DNA from 3 places in the Bacillus bruguierae genome. Region 2 is predicted to be linked to each of the others. Evidence: predicted binding sites of a transcription regulator. Region 2 holds the regulator's gene; each other region holds the start of a gene.

Region 1 (6,960 bases), on a different contig from region 2:
GAACAAACAAGGCAGACGTTAGACACATTGCAAAAGCAATTGCAACGTGAAATGCAAACTCTTCTACGAGGAAAAGAGTTTGCTTTTACAAGAGCGATAGAGAAGTTAGAAACGTTAAGTCCTCTTAAGGTGATGATGCGAGGCTACGGTCTTGTTTATAATAATGAGAAACAGGTCTTAAAAAGTGTAAAAGGAATTGGGCTTGGAGATGAAGTTACAGTGCAGCTTCAAGATGGTGTGCTAGACTGTAATGTATGGGGAATAGAGGAGCGTGAACTAGGCGATGGAAAATAAAGTGAGCTTTGAAGAAGCTATTGCAAAGCTTGAACAAATTGTTTCCAAGCTCGAACAAGGTGATGTTCCGCTTGAGGAAGCGATTTCGTATTTTAAAGAAGGTATGGAACTTTCTAAGCTTTGCGATGAAAAATTAAAAGACGTACAAGAACAAATGGCAGTCATACTTGGTGAAAATGGTGAACTTCGTCCATTTTCTACTTTAGGAGAGGAAGCATAATGACGCATGTAGCTTTTGATGCTTTTATGAGAGAAAGTAAAGCGTTAGTAGAAGAAAATCTTGTGCGTTATGCAAATGATTTACAATGTCCGGATGTAATTCGCGAGGCGATGATGTATTCATTAGAAGCGGGTGGGAAGCGCCTCCGTCCGTTACTTTTATTTGCAACACTACAAGCGTTTGGAAAAGATAGAGAATTAGGGATAGGTACAGCTTGTGCACTAGAAATGATTCATACGTATTCTTTAATTCATGATGATTTACCTTGTATGGATGATGATGACTTACGCCGCGGGAAACCAACAAATCATAAAGTGTTTGGTGAGGCCATGGCCGTATTAGCTGGTGATGGGTTGTTAACGTATGCATTCCAAGTTGTAACAGAGCAAGACCATAAAGAAATTACTTCTGAAACAAAACTGCGCATCGCATTGGAACTTGCCAAAGCAGCAGGGCCAGAAGGAATGGTTGGTGGGCAAGTTGCGGATATGGAAGCAGAAGGGAAGCAATTAACTCTTCATGAGCTAGAATATATTCATAAGCATAAAACTGGACGTTTATTAGAATTTGCCGTATTAGCTGGTGCGTTATTATCAGGGGCTAGGGCTGAGCAACAAGAAAAATTACTTGCTTTTGCGAAGTATGTCGGACTTGCTTTTCAAATTCGTGATGATATTCTAGATGTAGAAGGAACGGAAGAAGAGATTGGGAAACCAGTCGGAAGCGATATGACAAATGAAAAAAGTACATATACAACGTTATTTACAGTAGAAGAAGCGAAGAAAATTTTGGAAGAAACAATTATAAAAGCAAAAGATGCAATTTCTTCTTTACAATTACAAGATGAATATTTGTTAGTAATTTGCGATTTAATTGCAAAACGCAACCACTAGTATAAGAATGTTTTCATTTGTTGAGCCATTCAGGATTTTATGGTATAAATGTAGACAAAGGTTTTTCTTTTCTTTTTATTGGCAAAAATATACGTAGATTACATTGCCGTTATCACTTTGTGTTAGCGGCTCTTTTTTCATCGTATAAAATAAAGAATATGCTTGATTTTGGTAATTCAATTAAGTACAACCATGTTTTACGGATGTATAATAGTTGATATGACGACAGATTATGAAACGAAAGTGAGTGATCCTTGTGGATCTGACGCAAATTCAAAATCCTAGTTTTTTGAAGGATATGTCTATAAGCGAACTAGAAGCGTTAAGCGAAGATATTCGAAAGTTTTTAATTGAAGAGCTTTCTCAAACAGGTGGACATATTGCTCCAAATCTAGGTGTAGTAGAACTCACAATTGCTTTGCATAAAGTATTCAATAGTCCAAGGGATAAATTTTTATGGGATGTAGGACATCAATCCTATGTACATAAAATCTTAACGGGGCGTGCAAAGGAATTTGGCACATTAAGACAATATAAAGGTTTGTGTGGTTTTCCAAAGCGTTGTGAAAGTGAACATGATGTATGGGAAACGGGACATAGCTCTACTTCCTTATCTGCTGCCATGGGAATGGCACTTGCTCGTGATTTAAAGAAAACGAAAGAGTATATTGTTCCTATTATTGGTGATGGTGCATTAACAGGTGGTATGGCGCTGGAAGCACTAAATCATATTGGACATGAACAAACAGATATGACAGTTATTTTAAATGATAATGAAATGTCGATTGCACCAAACGTTGGTGCATTGCATAACGTACTTGGACGTTTACGTACAGCAGGAAAATATCAATGGGTAAAAGATGAACTAGAATACTTATTGAAGAAAATTCCAGCTGTTGGCGGTAAAGTAGCTGCAACGGCTGAAAAAGTAAAAGATAGCTTGAAATATTTACTCGTTTCGGGTGTGTTTTTTGAAGAGTTAGGCTTCACATATTTAGGGCCTGTTGATGGACATGATTATGAAAGTTTATTTGAAAATCTTCAATATGCAAAGAAAACGAAAGGGCCTGTACTTGTTCATGTCATTACGAAAAAAGGAAAAGGCTATAAGCCAGCTGAAAGTGATGTAATTGGAACTTGGCATGGTACAGGACCGTACAAAATTGAGTCTGGTGATTTTGTGAAGCCAAAAGAAGCTGCACCGGCATGGAGTTCCGTTGTTAGTGAAGCAGTTCGCAAATTGGCAAAGAATGATCAACGTATCGTTGCTGTAACGCCAGCAATGCCAGTTGGATCAAAGCTTGAAAAATTTGCAAAAGAATTTCCTAATCGTATGTTTGATGTAGGGATTGCTGAGCAACACGCAGTAACAATGGCAGCTGGTTTAGCAACGCAAGGCATGAAGCCGTTTTTAGCGATTTATTCTACATTTTTACAACGTGCCTATGATCAAGTTGTTCACGATGTATGTCGCCAAAATTTAAATGTCTTTTTCGGGATTGATCGAGCGGGATTAGTAGGAGCTGATGGAGAAACGCATCAAGGTATATTTGATATTGCATTTTTACGTCATCTTCCGAATATTGTTTTGATGATGCCGAAAGATGAAAATGAAGGTCAACATATGGTATATACAGCAATCAATTACGAAAATGGACCGATTGCGCTTCGTTATGCGCGTGGAAATGGAATTGGTGTACTGATGGATAAAGAGTTTAAAGAAATTCCAATCGGTACATGGGAAACGCTTCGTGAAGGGTCACAAGCAGCAATTCTAACATTTGGTACGACAATTCCGATGGCAATGGAAGCGGCAGAATCACTTGAGAAGAAAGGGATTTCTGTAAAGGTTGTGAATGCTCGCTTTATTAAGCCGATGGACGAAGCATACTTGCATGAGCTATTAGGAAAGAATATGCCGATTTTAACAATTGAAGAGGCATGTTTAATTGGAGGGTTTGGTTCTGGTGTGTTAGAGTTTTCTAGTGAGCATGGATATCATAATGCGCTAATTGAGTGTATGGGTATCCCAGATCATTTCATTGAACACGGCAGTGTCTCTAAACTTCTTGAAGAAATTGACTTAACAGCAGATGCAGTTGTTGAACGCATTTGTACAATGATTCCATTAAAACAAAAAAGGGCGTAACAAATGAGCGGAAAAAAAGAACGAGTAGATGTACTATTAGTAGAACGAGGACTTGTTGAAACAAGAGAAAAAGCGAAGCGTGCTGTTATGGCAGGTCTTGTATATGCAAATGAAATGCGTCTAGATAAACCAGGTGAAAAAATACCACAAGATACAGAAATTACAGTAAAAGGACAAGTAATGCGCTATGTAAGTCGTGGTGGATATAAGTTAGAGAAGGCGTTAGAGACGTTTCATATAGATTTGCAAGATAAAATTATGCTCGATATTGGTTCATCAACGGGTGGATTTACGGATTGTGCTTTGCAAAATGGTGCAAAGCTATCATACGCTTTAGATGTAGGATATAACCAACTTGCATGGAAACTAAGACAAGACGAGCGTGTTGTCGTAATGGAACGGACGAATTTTCGTTATGTAACACCTGCTGATTTGCAGCAAGGATTACCGCAATTTGCAAGCATTGATGTATCGTTTATATCTTTGAAATTAATTTTACCTGTATTAAAAACGATGTTAACACCTGGTGGTGAGGTTGCGGCGCTTATTAAGCCGCAATTTGAAGCCGGGCGAGAGCAAGTGGGGAAAAAGGGAATTGTTCGGGACCGTAAAGTACATGAAGCAGTTATAGAAATGATTGTCGATTTTGCACTGGCAGAAGGTTACGATGTTCAAAACTTAACGTTTTCTCCAATTACAGGTGGAGATGGGAACATTGAATTTTTAATTCATTTAAAATGGTATGGTGAGCGTGAACAAGGAGAAAATCAATCTCCTATTCGAGTAGAGGAAGTTGTAACAGAAGCTCACGAAGCCTTGAAGAAAAAGGGAAAAGAGGAATAACAATTGTTGTTCCTCTTTTTACTCATATAGAAAGTTAGAATTGTATAATGATTGTAAAAACAATTATGTACAAGTAGCCAATTATACGTTAACATAAATAAGTGAAGTATAATAATGGTAAAACTACGGTAAGAGATAGTGCGAGGTGCAAAAATATGAATAAAGGGCAGCGCCATATTAAAATTCGAGAAATTATTGCGAATAAAGAAATTGAAACGCAAGACGAACTAGTGGATATTTTACGTAATGAAGGTTTTAATGTAACACAAGCAACGGTATCGCGAGATATTAAAGAATTACATTTAGTAAAGGTACCACTTCATGATGGGCGGTATAAATATAGCTTACCAGCGGATCAACGTTTTAATCCACTTCAAAAATTAAAACGCAATCTTGTTGATTCGTTTGTTAAATTAGATACAGCTGGTCATATGCTTGTGTTAAAGACATTGCCAGGTAATGCACATGCTCTCGGTGCGCTGATTGATCATTTAGAGTGGGATGAAATTATTGGCACAATTTGCGGTGATGATACGTGTTTAATTATTTGCCGTACACCTGAAGATACAGGGGTTGTATCAAATCGCTTTTTAAATATGCTGTAACAAAAAGAATCTTGTTTGCTTTATTGCTCAGAAGAGTAAAAAAGTAGACAAGATATTTTTGTTATGGAGAAATAAAAATCCTAAAATAGCATGTGAAAATATATATTTCCATATAGGAATATCAGTATTGTTACATTGACCGTAAAAACAAATGTTTGTTACAATGAAGCAGGTTACATAACATATTCTTCATGAAAAAAGTAACAGAAGAATGTATGTGTGAATAGTTTAAGCCTCCCGTGTGGAGTGTGAATGAAATAACGAGGTGAATGAGGCATTGTTATCGGAATTATCGATTAGAAACTTTGCTATTATTGAATCATTAAATATCTCTTTTCAAAAAGGGCTCACTGTTTTAAGTGGTGAAACGGGCGCAGGAAAATCCATCATTATTGATGCGATTAGTCTTCTTGTTGGAGGACGCGGCTCAGCGGAATTTGTACGTTATGGGACAGATAAAGCTGAAATTGAAGGGTTATTTTATATTGAAGATGAACAGCATCCTTGTGCCATGAAAGCAGAAGAGCTTGATATTGAAATTGAAGATGGCATGATAATTTTAAAACGGGATATTTCTGTGAATGGGAAAAGCGTATGCCGCGTCAATGGAAAGCTTGTTACATTAAGTACATTAAAGGAAATTGGAAAAACGCTTGTTGACATTCATGGACAACATGAAACGCAAGATTTAATGAATGAAGACCGCCATTTATTTATGCTTGATCATTTTGAGGGAGATCATATTTTAGTTCAGTTAGAAAAGTATCAAAATGTGTATAGGGAATATGAGCAATTAAAAAAACAATTGCACTCTTTAACAGAAAATGAGCAACAAATGGCACATCGTTTAGATTTAATTCAATTTCAACATGAAGAGATTCGAAATGCGGATTTGAAAATAGATGAAGAGCAAAATTTATTAGAAGAACGATTGAAGATTTCGAACTTCGAAAAGATTTATAAGGCACTGGGTGATTCGTATCGTTCTTTAACGGAAGATCATTCTGGTTTAGATCATATTCGGAATGCGATGAACCAGATGGAGAGCATTACGGATTTAGATACTGCATATCAAGAAAACTACGATGCGATTGCGAATAGTTATTATTTATTAGAAGAAGTAGCATATCAACTCCGCGAAAAGTTAGATATGATGGAATACGATCCAAATCGTTTAGATGAAATTGAAACACGTTTAAATGAAATTCGTATGTTAAAGCGTAAATATGGAAATACTGTAGAAGAGATTTTAGCGTATGCGGATGAAATCGAAAAAGAGATATTTACGATTGAAAATAAAGATGTACACATTGAAACGACGAAAAGGAAACTAAAAGACATCGAGCAGCTTATAGTGAAAGAAGCGACACTACTAAGTGATATGCGTCGTAACCTTGCGAATCGATTAACAACGGCAATTCATCAAGAATTAAAAGAACTGTACATGGAAAAAACAAAATTCGAAGTGATGATAAAGAAAAAAGAAGGGACAATTGACGATCCTCTTGTCGAAGGAGCTCCTGTCAAAATGACACAAGATGGGTATGACGATGTAGAATTTTATATTTCTACGAATCCAGGAGAACCGTTAAAGCCGCTTTCTAAAGTAGCTTCAGGAGGGGAATTATCCCGTATTATATTAGCGTTAAAGAGTATTTTTTCTAAACATCAAGGTGTTGCCTCTGTTATTTTTGATGAGGTAGACACTGGAGTAAGCGGGCGCGTTGCACAGGCGATTGCTGAAAAGATTTATCGTGTTTCTGTTAATTCACAAGTGCTATGTATTACACATTTGCCACAAGTTGCGTCTATGGCAGATTCTCACTTATTTATTCGGAAACAAATTGTAAATGAACGCACTGTTACATCTGTTACTGTACTTAGTCAAGATGAAAAAGTAACGGAAATTGCTCGCATGATTTCTGGTGTGGAAATTACTGATTTAACGACAGAACA
Region 2 (6,960 bases):
AAATGCAGAACTAGGACTAGCAAAGATTGCAACGCGCATTGCACAGGAACGCACCCAGAATGATCATGTTCTCGTAATTGATAACGGTGATTTCATACAAGGAACTCCGTTTACTTATTACTACACCAAATATATGCAGAATGAAGAACATCCAATGTCGATTATCGCCAATCATATCGGTTATGATGCAGCGATTATTGGAAATCATGAATTTAACTACGGAATGGACGTATTAAACAAAGCTGTTGCTCATGCAAATATGCCTTATTTAGCCGCTAATATTATGAATAAACAAACAAGGAAACCTTATTTTGGAAATCCATATATAATTAAACATATACATCCAGATATAAAAATTGCTGTTTTAGGAGTAACAACGCATTACATTCCAAATTGGGAACAGCCTCATCATATTGAAGATGTAATATTCGAAAATGCACTCGAAACAACAAAACAGTGGGTTTCCTATATTAAAGAGCAAGAGCAACCACATTTACTCATTGCTGCCTACCACGGCGGTTTTGAACGTGACTTACAAACCGGAGAACCAACAGAGATTTTAACAGGGGAAAATCAAGGATATGAAATGTGTCAAGAAATTGAAGAAATTGATATTTTATTAACGGGGCATCAACATCGCTATATTGCTCATACAAAAGTAAATGGTGTAACTGTTCTACAAACTGGATCCAATGGCCGTTCATTAGGGAAAATCTATGTCACTTTAACAAAGAATCAAAACCAGTGGATGATTGAAGAATGTCATTCTGAATTATTACCTATTGAAGGTATTCCAGCAGATGAGAAGGTGCTTTCACTTGTGTCGACATATGAAGAGCGAACGCAAGAATGGTTAGACCAACCTATTGGCTCCATTATTGGTGATATGTTGATTCACGATGCGATGCAAACTCGCTTACAAGATTGCGCCTTTATCGAATTCATAAATAAAGTACAGATGGATGTATCCGGAGTAGATATTTCATGTACAAGTCTGTTTCATAACGAATCTTCCGGCTTTCCAAACCAGATTACAATGAGAGATATTGTTTCAAATTATATTTATCCAAATACATTAAAAGTTGTTCGCGTTACAGGAAAAGATATAAAAGAGGCACTTGAGTTAACTGCTGAATATTTCTCGTTAGATACAGATAGAAATATCATTGTAAACCCTGCATATATAGAACCAAAACCGCAGCATTATAATTACGATATGTGGGAAGGCATTTCATACATATTAAACATTTCAAAACCAGTAGGGGAAAGAGTCGTTTCCCTACAATATAAAGGCGCTCCTATTCACTTTCATCAAGAGTATGACGTTGTCATGAACAATTACCGTGCAAGCGGTGGCGGAAATTATGCTATGTATCAAAATAAGCCCATTATAAAAGATATACCAATTGATATGTCTGAGCTCATTGCAAATTACATATTAGAACGAAAGACAATCGAAGCGACAACGAATCATAATTGGAAAGTTGTTACATAACGAATTTTCCTATCAAACTAAAAAAAAGATGGGCTGCGCCCATCTTTTAATTTAATTTTGCTTTATCTTGTTTTTTTAATTCTTTTAACTTCTTCGGCGTAACGTCTTTACCTTCTTCATTAACGACTTTGATTGATTTCAATTCGTTTAACATATTTTGACGAAAGCCTTTTAAATATTGTTCACGGAGTGATTGACGCTCACGTTGCTCCTCTTCCGTTAAACCTTCTGCTTTTGCTTTTTTCGCTAAGAAATTAATGCGTTCAATGAGTTCGTGACTTAGCATCTCGAATCCCCTTTCTACTACAAACTGATTATTATCATACAATAGTTACTCTTGTTTATCAAGCAATTGCTTCGTATATTCCACATACCGGCGATGTACCGTCGCTTTTGATACATCATGACCAAAACCACGGAGCGTTGCTGCAATTTCTTCAAATGTTAACTCATTGCGGCGCAGACGAACAATCTCTTCAATAGGTACTTCTTTTTTCTCACGACCTGTGCTTAAATGCCGATTCTTCAAGTTTTTTTCGGGACGAAATCCATTTTCTACAGCTCGTTTCATTCCTCGTTTAATCTTTAAATTATGAATCTTTCTCTGGTATTCTTCTACTATACCAATAATATCAAGCACCATTGAATCTGAATCAGAAAGCTGCAATTCGCCATTATGTGCATGTGTATATACTTTTACTCCTTCTTTATTCAAACAATGCATTAAGGCAATTTTCGCATTCCCTCTTCCAAGACGCGTTTCATCTTGAATAAGGAGTACATCAACATGTTCATCACGAATGACATCTAGCACTTCTAAAATCCCATCTCGTTCGATACTATATCCGCTCGCTTTCTCTTCTACTACTCTTACAACATTCATGTCATACTGCCTAGCTAAATGCAATAATTCATCTTTTTGACGTACTAATGATGTTTCTTGCGCTTCTTTCGTTGTGCTCACACGTGCATAAATAATCGCATTCATTTCATACCCTCTTCTCTATCTCGCCTTTTACATCATATTTTACCATAAACGCAGCTTTTATTCGAACTTACGTTTGTAGAATGTTTTCTTGCATGTTATAATACAAATAAGAAAATTTATAGAAAACGAGGTGTGAAAAATATGGAGAAGTTAACGAAACGGCAACAAGACATTCTTGACTTCATTAAACAAAAAGTACAAGAAAAAGGTTATCCACCTTCCGTACGTGAAATCGGTCAAGCAGTCGGCCTTGCTTCTAGCTCTACTGTGCACGGACATTTATCTCGCTTAGAGGAAAAAGGATACATTCGCCGCGATCCAACAAAACCGAGAGCGATTGAAATTTTAGGAAACGACAATATCCAATCAGCTACGCAACCAGTCGTTCACGTACCGATTGTCGGAAAAGTTACAGCCGGCTTACCAATTACAGCAGTTGAAAGTGTAGAAGAACATTTTCCACTTCCAGCGAATCTCGTTTCAGGCTCAGATCAAGTATTTATGTTACGAATTTCTGGAGACAGTATGATTGAAGCAGGGATTTTTGACGGAGACTTAGTTGTTGTTCGCCAGCAGCAATCTGCATACAATGGTGAAATCGTTGTCGCCTTAACAGAAGACAACGAAGCTACGGTAAAACGTTTTTACAAAGAAAAAGATCATTTCCGCTTACAGCCAGAAAACTCTTCTTTAGAACCTATTATTTTAGATAACGTTTCTGTTATTGGAAAAGTAATTGGTGTCTATCGTCATTTACATTAAAAACAGACCAAATTTGGTCTGTTTTTAATTCGCTTCGATTGTCACAGAGCCGGCTGCTGTTTTCCCTTTAATCTGTATCTTTCCATTGCCTAAAGTAATTTCTTTATTTTCTTTCCCGAAAATCTGAACATCTCCTGCATGAGAAGCTCCTTTCACAACAGCATCTTTCGGCATTTCCTGCAGCTGAATACTGACATCTCCTGCTGCCGAATCCGCCTCAACACTATACTCTGGATTATGCTGCGTTATCTCTACACTTCCTGCCGCTGCCTCTGCATGCACTTTCCCTTCCACTTTATGAAGAACAACCTCTCCCGCACTAGATGACACTTTTACATTTTGCGCTTTCATTTCCTTCATTTCCACATCGCCCGCTGCTGAATGCACAGATATATCTTCGCCTTGAATATCTTGCACATGAATCGTTCCCGCTGCTGTCTTTGCTTCAATTTTATTATATACACGTTCAGGCACAATAACTGTAAGGCTTTCATCTTTCAAATCAAATGAAAAAAAAGAAAAATCGAATATATGCCTCTTTTTCGTTTTCACTTCCACTTGTAGCATTTCACCGTTCTCGTTTACGTCTAATTTTCGCTTTTCCTGATCGCCGCTATACCGAACCTCAAACAAATCAGTCTTACCTTTTTCAATCACAACATCTCCAACATCTGTGTCAACATGAATGTTTTTAATTTGCTCATTTTTAAATTGTTTCTGTTCCAATTTCTTTGTTTCTGCTGATCCATTTGCAGTTTTCATAAAAAAGGCTGAACTTGTAAAAAATAAACCGATTCCCCCAACTGCAATACAAATAATTGCTATCAGCACAATTTTTTTCATCTTATCTACTCTCCTTTAATTACTTTTAAATTCCAATATGCGTACTTAACAAAAAGTGTTTTAAACCAAATCGTACAATAATACGCAGCAATCCCTAAAAGTAAACCAACACCGAAGAGTATAATAATGGCAAATACATCAGATAAAATAAAAATTTGAGCGAAAACAATTTTTGTTAACAGAAGAAGTGGTGATAAAACAAATACAACACCAACTGCCCAAAGCGTTAAAATAAGACTCCCAATCGCTAGTAACGGACCTAACACAACAACCAAATTTAAAAAACTGAGTCCAATAATTGCTACAATTGCTCTTGCCAAGTTAGAAAAAGTTGGATTATGCTTCACCTGCTCTATACGATGAGACGCTAACGTTTCCTTAGCAATTGCCTTAGGGAAACCAAGTGCTTTTATAATTTCTTCCTCTGTTTTCCCTTCTTCCATTCCAAATTGAAAATGTTCCTCGTAGTCATATAAAATATCATTCCGCTCTTCTTCTGGTAACTTCCTAAGATGTTCTGATAATTCTTGAAGAAATTTCTCTTTAGTCATCCCTTACACCTCTTCAATAATTTCTTGTACTCCCCTTGCAAAATCACGCCATTCTGTCACAAGTGCATTGAGCTGATCTGCTCCTTGATTTGTTAACTGATAATACTTACGCGGAGGCCCTTCCGATGATTCTCTTAAATATGTCTGAAAGTATCCTTCTTTCGTTAAACGACGTAACAAAGGATACACTGAGCCTTCAGATATTAAAAATTTATTTGAAATTTGCTGCACTAACTCATAGCCATAGCAATCTCGTTTCCTTACAAGTGCAAGAACACAAAGCTCCAATACCCCTTTTTTAAATTGAACATTCAAAGGTAATCCTCCTCTCCATCCAGTACTGTTCAATGCAAGATACCTTATTAATTATAATATATCATTCAGTATTGAACATCACAAGGTACTATTCCGTTTTTTTACAAAATAGAGAAAATCCCTCTCATTGAGGAATTCTTCATTCTCTCCTAACCAAACTACAATTATTGACATATAAAAGTTTTAAAGAGATTGTTATCTTTTCTAAGGAGGTATTTTAATGATGTACGATTTTTATCCAAACCAAATAGTAGTTCCCTTTCAATATGTTCCTTATTATAATATTCCATGCGACACTTCCTCTGTAAAAATTCCTTACCCACTTGTTCAAAATACATTTTATCCTTTAAATTACGTGGAGACCGTTCCTATCTCACAAAAGAGTTCAACAGTCAGGGGCTCATGGACTCCTTTTTCATGGGTAGAAAAATATGCATATGCGTTTGCAGGACCTTATAACAAGGCCGAAGTTGCTCTCACATTCGATGATGGTCCAGATACTCTCTACACTCCTCAAGTATTAGATAAATTGAAAAAACATGGTGTAAAAGCGACGTTTTTTCTATTAGGTGAAAATGCTGAAAGATATCCTAAAGTTGTAGAACGGATTGTTAACGAAGGGCATATCGTGGGAAATCATACTTATAATCATCCTAATTTAATAAAAGTAGGTGATAAACAATATCATGAACAGGTTTTAAATACAGAAAAAATATTACAAAAGCTAACCGGATACTCCCCTAAATTCTTCCGGCCTCCTTATGGAATTATAAATGAAAATCAAGTGAAGTGGGCTACCGAACAAAACTTTATGATTATTCAATGGAGTGTAGATACATTAGATTGGAAAGGCTTAAATGCCAAAGAAGTTACTAACAAAGTATTAGGGAATGCTTTTCCTGGAAGTATCCTCTTGCAACACACTGCACCAGGGGGGAATTTACAGGGGTCCGTAGACGCTCTCGACCGATTTATTCCTGACCTTACATCTAACGGAGCACGGTTCGTGACTCTCCCCAAAATGTTTAATACTTCAAAGCAAAGACTATAAAGTAAACTTTCCATCAAGAAAAAGTGGTTTACCCACAAAAATAAAAACCCCTCAACACGCTGCATGTTGAGGGGTCGGGTCTCTTAGTAAAGAGTCATATATTAATCGCGTTCCCATTGATGAACTTGCGTACGGAACATATCCCATTCAATTTCTTTCACTTTAATGAAATGTAAATGGACACCTAACGTACCGCAACTTACTTCACCTACTGTTTTTCATTTCATACCTATACTAATATAGCTCGTAAATCAACTATATATATTCATTTTAATTTCTCGACCTGCTATGCAGAATACAATATGTACTCCTTTTGTTTTAAACATTGCATGTGGCAGGAAAAGGCCCTAACCGTTTCTATGCGCGGCCAAATGCTCTCGTCCCTCCCTTAAAAAGAAAGGAGGTTTTTATGTCGGTTTTTCAATTTGTATTTATTTAGTTCTGTCAAGACGTGCTACTAATACCTACTATCTCTAGACGCTAACTTCTACCTGATTTCCTAACAGTTTACTAAACATACCTCTTTCTTCTTTTGCCAATTGGACAAAGGCTCCTTTTTGAACGATTTCTCCCTTGTCTATTACAAGCACTTGATCAGCATTGCGTATCGTTGATAAACGGTGGGCAATAACGATAATAGTCATCTTTCCTTTTAATCTTTCTAGAGCAGTTTGAATTTTCGCTTCATTTTCCGTATCTAACGCACTTGTCGCTTCATCTAGCACTAGAATCGAAGGTTTTCTTAAAATAGCTCGTGCTAGTACAAGCCGTTGTCGTTCCCCTCCAGAAAGCCTAACTCCGCGATCTCCAATGAATGTATCAAGCCCTTGCGGAAGTCTTCGTACAAATTCAGCAGCTGCCGAAAATTCCAGCGCCTCCCAAATTTGTTCTTCACTTGCATTTGGTTCAATCATTAACAAATTTTCTCTTATGCTTGCATTGAATAAAAATGGAT
Region 3 (6,960 bases), on a different contig from region 2:
AATCGGAATGATATGGAGAGCGGCAATTGGTGTACCGAATCAAGCGGTTGCAGGAACGAATTTTTCGAGTAAAAAACTACTGCGTCTAGGGATTATATTACTCGGTATGCGATTAAATTTAGTTGATATTGCGAAGGCTGGTCCAAAGGTATTGGTCATGGCCGCAATTGTCATTACATTTACGCTTACTGTTGTATATGCATTAACGCGTTTTTGTAAAGTAGAGAAGAAACTTGGCATTTTAACGGCATGCGGAACAGCGATTTGCGGGGCGGCAGCTGTTGTGGCAATTGGACCGCAAGTAAAAGCAAAGGATGAAGAGGTCGCAGTTAGTGCAGCGATCGTTGCGATTTTAGGAACAATTTTCACATTAGCATATACATTGCTGTATCCTGTGCTTCATTTGTCTCCGTATGGATATGGTGTTTTTTCTGGGGCAACATTGCATGAAATTGCTCATGTCATTGCAGCGGCAGCACCTGGTGGAAGTCAATCGGTTGATATTGCGGTAATTATGAAGTTAACGCGCGTTGCCTTTCTTGTACCTGTGGCCATTTTAATTGGCATATGGTTTCAGCGTGGAGAAGAAACGGGGCAAAAAAAATCTTGGCGTGACATTCCGATTCCGTGGTTTATTTTTGGTTTCTTAGCAGTGAGTGCGTTTCATTCATTAGGAATTGTACCTGAAAAAATCGCAAGCGATATCGTTGTTATTTCTTATATGCTTATGGCTATGGCCATGGCTGGGCTGGGCTTAAATGTAGAATTTAAGACATTTCGTAAGCTAGGAACGAAAGCATTTATTGCAGGGCTCATTGGATCGGTATTACTTTCTGTTCTTGGGTATACGCTTTTGTATGTGTTGCATTTTGTGTAGAGGACTTGCTGGGCAAGTCCTTTTTTATTGGGGATTTTGTAAAGATATCTTTACTTGTTCTGGAAAATATTTATAATAAAAGTAAAGATATCTTTACTTTTTGAGGGTGGGTTCTATGGGGGTACAAAACAGAATTAAAGAATTAAGAAAGAAAAATCATATTACGCAAGTTGAGATGGCAAAAGCAATGCAAGTGACGCGTCAAACAATTGTTGCGATTGAAAATCATCATTACAATCCGAGTTTGGAGTTGTCATTAAAGATTGCGAAGTATTTTAAGATGAGTGTGGAGGAGATTTTTACGTTGGAATAGGGGGAATTGAATCATGAAAAGACGAGTCGATGAATACGAATGGCACATAACAGGAAAAGCTTCTAGATACACCTTTATGTTTTACAGTACATGCTTATTAATTTGGACATTTTACGACATGATAACGAAAGGGAAAACAGGTTGGGAGTTTCCAATTATGGCAACTGGTAGTGCAATCTTTTTTGCGATTTGTGCATGGGAGAAACGAAAGCTTAAAAATCTTGAAGATGATGAATAAGAATGATTTCGATAAGAGCTGTTTACAAGAAGATGTAAACGGCTCTTTTTTATAAAACCTCTTGAAACTAACGTTACGTCACCTTTTATAATGAAAACGAGAGGGTGATGGAAATGATTTCTATTCAACAGTTAACGAAGGAAACGAGTGTTACAGTAAGGACGCTTCGGTATTATGATCAGATCGGTTTGTTAGAGCCGAGCGGAAAGACGGAAGGCGGGCACCGATTATATAGTGAACGTGATGTATGGAAATTGCAGCAGATATTGTTTTTAAAAGAAATGGGATTCCCTTTAAAAGAAATTATGAATATGTTAGAAACAGAGCGTGTAAATGTTAAAGAGTTTTTGCAACAGCAATTGTTGTTCGTAAGAGAAGAGCAGCAGAAGTTTTCACGTATGGAGAAAATGCTGCAAGCTGTCTTGTATTCTAATGAGCTGGAAGGAGAGCTGAATTGGGATATGATGTTTGAGCTTATGCAGCTCTCCCAGCAGTCCCCGCGAATGCGCCAGCTATTTCAGCAACAAGTATTTTCACAGGAAGAAGAACATTTACTTAAAAATTTGCCAAACATGAGTGAGCAAAATGCAGAAGTGCAAGAGTGGATTATTTTATTAAAGCGAATGCGGCAACTCATGCAGAAGAAAAAAGCACCAAGTGATGCGGAAGTACAAGGAATTACTGGAATCATTTTAGAAAAATGCAGGGAGATGGCAAACGGTGATGAAGCATTTTTAGATAAATTGTGGGAAGTACGTAAATCAAAAGAAGAGTCGAAAAGGATGAATATGTATCCAATTGAAGAAGAGCTTTTGCAGTATATGGATACGGCTTTTGAAGTGTATATAGAAGGAGAGGAGAAATAATGAATATACTAATCGAGTATCGCTGGGCATTTTTAATTGGCGCTGAAATTGTGTTTTGGAGTGCAGTGATTAGTTTCTTTTTGTTAAGGTATGCCTTTCAACTGCATAAAGCAAGTTTCATTGTAGGGATTGTATTATTGTTAAATGAATTATTTATTTTAACGTTAGGTGTCGTTGATTATTATGAAACAGGGAAGTTTTCTCAATTTCAAATTATTATCGTCATCATCTTATTGTATGCTGTTTTTTATGGAAAGAAAGATTTAAGGAAGCTAGATTTACGTATACAACGAATGATTGCAAAGTGGCGGGGAGAAGCACTGCCAATGACACAAGAGGAAGTAGAATTAACAGGCTGGGCATATACGAAGCAAGAGTTGTTACATTGGGGGATTCACTTTATTGTATTTGCGGGTGTGCACATTGTGTTTTTCTTTCTGTATGGATTAGTACCACTTGAAAACATATCAAGTTGGGATGCTGATATATTTTTAAATGAAACTGTGAATCGTGTAAGTAAAGTGTGGAGAATCGTTTTCGGTGTAGATACGCTTATTACTCTTTCTTACGTTATCTTTCCGAAAAAGAAAAAAGAAGTGTTGTCTCGTTAAAGACAACACTTCTTTTTATTAGGCAACGTCTTCTTTTTGCTCATTTTTCAGCGTACTATTTTTATAACCGTAGCTGAAATATACAACTAATCCGATAATTAACCAAACGACAAAGCCGATCCATGTTGTTGCAGGAAGTTGTAATGTTAAGTATCCGCAGAATAGAATTGCTAATATCGGAACCAATGGTACGAATGGTACTTTAAAAGCACGCGGCAACTCTGGTTGTTTTTTTCGTAAGATGATAACGCCGATTGATACAACGATGAATGCGAATAATGTACCGATGTTTGTTAGCTCTGCTAGCTTGTCCAATGGAACAAATCCAGAAAAGAAAGCAACCATAGCTGCTGTAATCCAGCTGTTCATAACAGGTGTTTGCGTTTTTTGATTTACGCGAGAAAATGCTTTTGGTAGTAAGCCATCACGGCTCATTGCATAAAATAAACGAGTTTGTCCATATAGCATAACGAGTAATACTGTTGTAATCCCAGCAATTGCTCCTAAAGAGATAAGTCCAGCAATCCAATCTTGATGAATATATTGCAAAGCATATGCAACAGGGTTCTTTACGTTTAATTGGTTGTAGGGAACGATTCCTGTCAATACTAATGAAACAACGATATATAAGATTGTGCAGATTGCTAAGGAAGCAATAATACCAATTGGCATATTACGCTGTGGATTTTTTACTTCTTCAGCAGCTGTTGATACAGCGTCAAATCCGATATAAGCAAAGAATACAGTTGCTGCTCCAGTTGTTACGCCAGAGAAGCCAAATGGCATGAATGGCGTCCAGTTCTCGGGTTTTACATAGAAAGCACCAACGCCGATGAATAGAAGAACAACAAAAATTTTGATAGCTACCATAATGGCATTGAAGCGAGCTGATTTTTTTGCGCCTCTTGTTAATAACAATGTCATGATAAAAATAATACAAATTGCTGGTACGTCTACGTATGTGCCAGCTGCAGGATTATAAGCGCTGGTTAAAGCGTGAGGCAATTTAATACCAAATCCAGCTAATAATCCTTGGAAATATCCTGACCAACCAGATGCAACGGCTGAAGATGCCAATCCGTATTCTAGAATTAAGTCCCAACCTAAAATCCAAGCAATGATTTCTCCAAATGTTGCATAGCTGTAAGTGTAAGCACTACCTGATACCGGTACAGTTGAAGCAAATTCGGAATAACATAATGCCGCAAATACACAGGCTAAACCGGATAAAATAAACGATAAAATAAGTGCTGGTCCTGCATGTTTTGCTGCTGCAACGCCGGTAAGAACGAAGATGCCTGTTCCAATAATAGCCCCGACTCCCAACATTGTTAAATCAAATGCACCTAGCTCCTTTTTTAAAGAAGCGCCTTTCTGCTGCGATTGCGCTAGCAGTGCAGAAATCGATTTTTTTCGAAATAGATCCATATAAGCTCCCTCACCCTCTAGTTGTTGTAATATTCTGAACTTTACGTTCGATTTGTCGTATAATGTCGAATCTTTAAACGTATTGTAATATGAAAAGTGGGTGTTGTAAATATTAATTTTTTAGAAAATTCTACCTATACAAAAAATAATTCGTTGTCGAATTGTTTATCGAATATTTGTTCGTTTTTTGGTTTTTTCATGAGTGTTCGTGTTAAAATGAAAATACAGATTTTTTACGAGGAGGGCGGATTTATTTGGAACATCAATTTGAAATTGTCTCAGAATATTCTCCGCAAGGTGATCAGCCAAGAGCGATAGAGCAGCTGGTAGCTGGGATCAAAAATGGTAAGAAACATCAAGTGTTGCTTGGAGCGACAGGAACGGGTAAGACATTTACGATTTCAAATGTCATTAAAGAAGTGAAGAAGCCAACACTTGTAATGGCTCATAATAAAACGTTAGCAGGACAGTTATACAGTGAGCTCAAAGATTTTTTTCCGAACAATGCGGTTGAATATTTTGTTAGTTACTACGACTATTATCAACCGGAAGCATATGTACCACAAACAGATACATTTATTGAAAAAGACGCAAAAATTAATGATGAGATTGATAAATTGCGTCACTCAGCGACATCGGCTTTATTTGAAAGAGATGATGTTATTATTGTAGCGAGTGTGTCTTGTATTTACGGTTTAGGTTCTCCAGAAGAATATAGTGAACTTGTTGTTTCTTTACGCGTTGGTATGGAGAAAGATCGCAATCAATTGCTTCGTGAACTTGTTGATGTGCAGTATGGCCGTAATGATATTGACTTCCAGCGTGGGACGTTTCGCGTGCGCGGTGATGTAGTTGAAATCTTCCCGGCATCTCTTGATGAGCATTGTATCCGAATTGAATTTTTTGGTGATGAAATTGATCGTATCAGGGAAGTAAATGCATTAACAGGTGAAGTATTAGCAGAACGTGAGCATGTGGCAATTTTTCCGGCATCTCACTTCGTTACACGCGAAGAAAAGATGAAAGTTGCCATCGAAAATATTGAAAAAGAATTAGAAGAACGCTTAAAAGAATTAAATGATAACGGTAAATTGTTAGAAGCGCAGCGGATAGAGCAGCGGACACGTTACGATTTAGAAATGATGCGTGAGATGGGCTTTTGTTCAGGGATTGAGAACTACTCCCGTCATTTGACACTTCGCCCAGCTGGTTCAACACCGTATACATTATTAGATTATTTTCCTAAAGATTTTCTCATCGTGATGGATGAATCGCATGTATCAGTGCCACAAGTAAGAGCGATGTATAACGGAGATCAGGCGCGTAAGCAAGTGCTTGTTGATCATGGATTTCGTCTGCCATCAGCGCTTGATAACAGACCGCTTATGTTTGAAGAGTTTGAAGAGAAAACGAATCAAGTTGTGTATGTATCAGCAACGCCGGGTCCATATGAGCTTGAGCATTCACCAAAAGTGGTGGAACAAATTATTCGTCCAACAGGGCTTTTGGATCCAAAAATCGATGTTCGTCCAATAGAAGGACAAATTGATGATTTATTAGGAGAAATTCATGACCGAATTGCCAAGAATGAGCGTGTGCTAATTACGACATTAACAAAGAAAATGTCGGAGGATTTAACTGATTACTTGAAGGATGTTGGCATTAAAGTAAACTACTTGCATTCTGAAATTAAGACGTTAGAACGAATTGAAATTATTCGCGATCTTCGATTAGGAAAGTTTGATGTGCTTATTGGCATTAACTTACTTCGTGAAGGACTAGACATTCCCGAAGTATCGCTTGTAGCTATATTAGATGCAGATAAAGAAGGATTCCTTCGTTCAGAGCGTTCGCTTATTCAGACGATTGGTCGTGCAGCTCGTAATGCAAACGGTCATGTTGTGATGTATGCAGACCGAATTACAAAATCGATGGAAATTGCAATTGAAGAAACGAAGCGTCGTCGTCAAATTCAAGAAGCATATAATGAAAAGCATGGCATTACACCGAAAACAATTCAAAAAGAGGTGCGCGATGTCATCCGTGCAACGATGGCTGCGGAAGATACCGAAACGTATGAGACAGCATCACTAGTTTCTAAGAAAATGACGAAAAAAGAACGAGAAAATGTAATTGCAAAAATGGAAGCGGAAATGAAAGAAGCTGCAAAAGCGCTTGATTTTGAGCGAGCAGCTGAGCTTCGTGATTTATTATTAGAACTAAAAGCAGAAGGGTGAAGGCAATGAGTAAAGATTTTATCGTTGTAAAAGGTGCGAGAGCCCACAACTTAAAAAATATAGATGTCACCATTCCGAGAAATCAGCTTGTTGTTGTAACAGGGCTATCCGGTTCAGGGAAATCGTCGTTAGCGTTTGATACGATTTATGCAGAAGGACAGCGCCGTTATGTAGAATCGCTATCGGCGTATGCACGTCAATTTTTAGGGCAAATGGATAAACCGGATGTCGATGCAATTGAAGGGTTATCGCCGGCGATTTCAATTGACCAAAAAACGACGAGTCGCAATCCGCGTTCAACAGTTGGAACGGTGACGGAGATTTATGATTATTTACGTTTATTATTTGCGCGTGTCGGAACACCGATCTGTCCAAATCATGGCATTGAAA

Evidence for each region. The regulator LexA, encoded in region 2, represses DNA repair genes until DNA is damaged. The targets are predictions, from matches to a motif close to CGAACATATGTTCG.
Region 1: recN (DNA repair protein RecN) is a predicted target of LexA. The motif match lies at 5,149-5,162, and genes of this name have one in related genera.
Region 3: uvrB (excinuclease ABC subunit UvrB) is a predicted target of LexA. The motif match lies at 4,503-4,516, and genes of this name have one in related genera.

Annotation. Positions count from the first base shown of each region.
Region 1 covers NZ_JBAWSX010000001.1:655,450-662,409, forward strand. The annotation lists gene xseA (exodeoxyribonuclease VII large subunit) at 1-294, shown strand, start outside; gene WAZ07_RS03340 (exodeoxyribonuclease VII small subunit) at 284-514, shown strand; gene WAZ07_RS03345 (polyprenyl synthetase family protein) at 514-1,407, shown strand; gene dxs (1-deoxy-D-xylulose-5-phosphate synthase) at 1,664-3,556, shown strand; gene WAZ07_RS03355 (TlyA family RNA methyltransferase) at 3,560-4,399, shown strand; gene argR (arginine repressor ArgR) at 4,555-5,004, shown strand; gene recN (DNA repair protein RecN) at 5,282-6,960, shown strand, end outside.
Region 2 covers NZ_JBAWSX010000005.1:69,152-76,111, reverse strand. The annotation lists gene WAZ07_RS10710 (bifunctional metallophosphatase/5'-nucleotidase) at 1-1,495, shown strand, start outside; gene WAZ07_RS10705 (DUF896 domain-containing protein) at 1,542-1,781, opposite strand; gene WAZ07_RS10700 (YneB family resolvase-like protein) at 1,827-2,483, opposite strand; gene lexA (transcriptional repressor LexA) at 2,625-3,245, shown strand; gene WAZ07_RS10690 (DUF4097 family beta strand repeat-containing protein) at 3,270-4,088, opposite strand; gene WAZ07_RS10685 (HAAS signaling domain-containing protein) at 4,094-4,639, opposite strand; gene WAZ07_RS10680 (PadR family transcriptional regulator) at 4,643-4,954, opposite strand; gene WAZ07_RS10675 (peptidoglycan-N-acetylglucosamine deacetylase) at 5,178-6,005, shown strand; partial or broken gene WAZ07_RS26220 (hypothetical protein) at 6,107-6,193, opposite strand; gene WAZ07_RS10670 (ABC transporter ATP-binding protein) at 6,479-6,960, opposite strand, start outside.
Region 3 covers NZ_JBAWSX010000003.1:242,762-249,721, forward strand. The annotation lists gene WAZ07_RS07840 (YeiH family protein) at 1-877, shown strand, start outside; gene WAZ07_RS07845 (helix-turn-helix transcriptional regulator) at 993-1,190, shown strand; gene WAZ07_RS07850 (hypothetical protein) at 1,204-1,428, shown strand; gene WAZ07_RS07855 (MerR family transcriptional regulator) at 1,536-2,294, shown strand; gene WAZ07_RS07860 (hypothetical protein) at 2,294-2,905, shown strand; gene WAZ07_RS07865 (amino acid permease) at 2,924-4,333, opposite strand; gene uvrB (excinuclease ABC subunit UvrB) at 4,588-6,570, shown strand; gene uvrA (excinuclease ABC subunit UvrA) at 6,576-6,960, shown strand, end outside.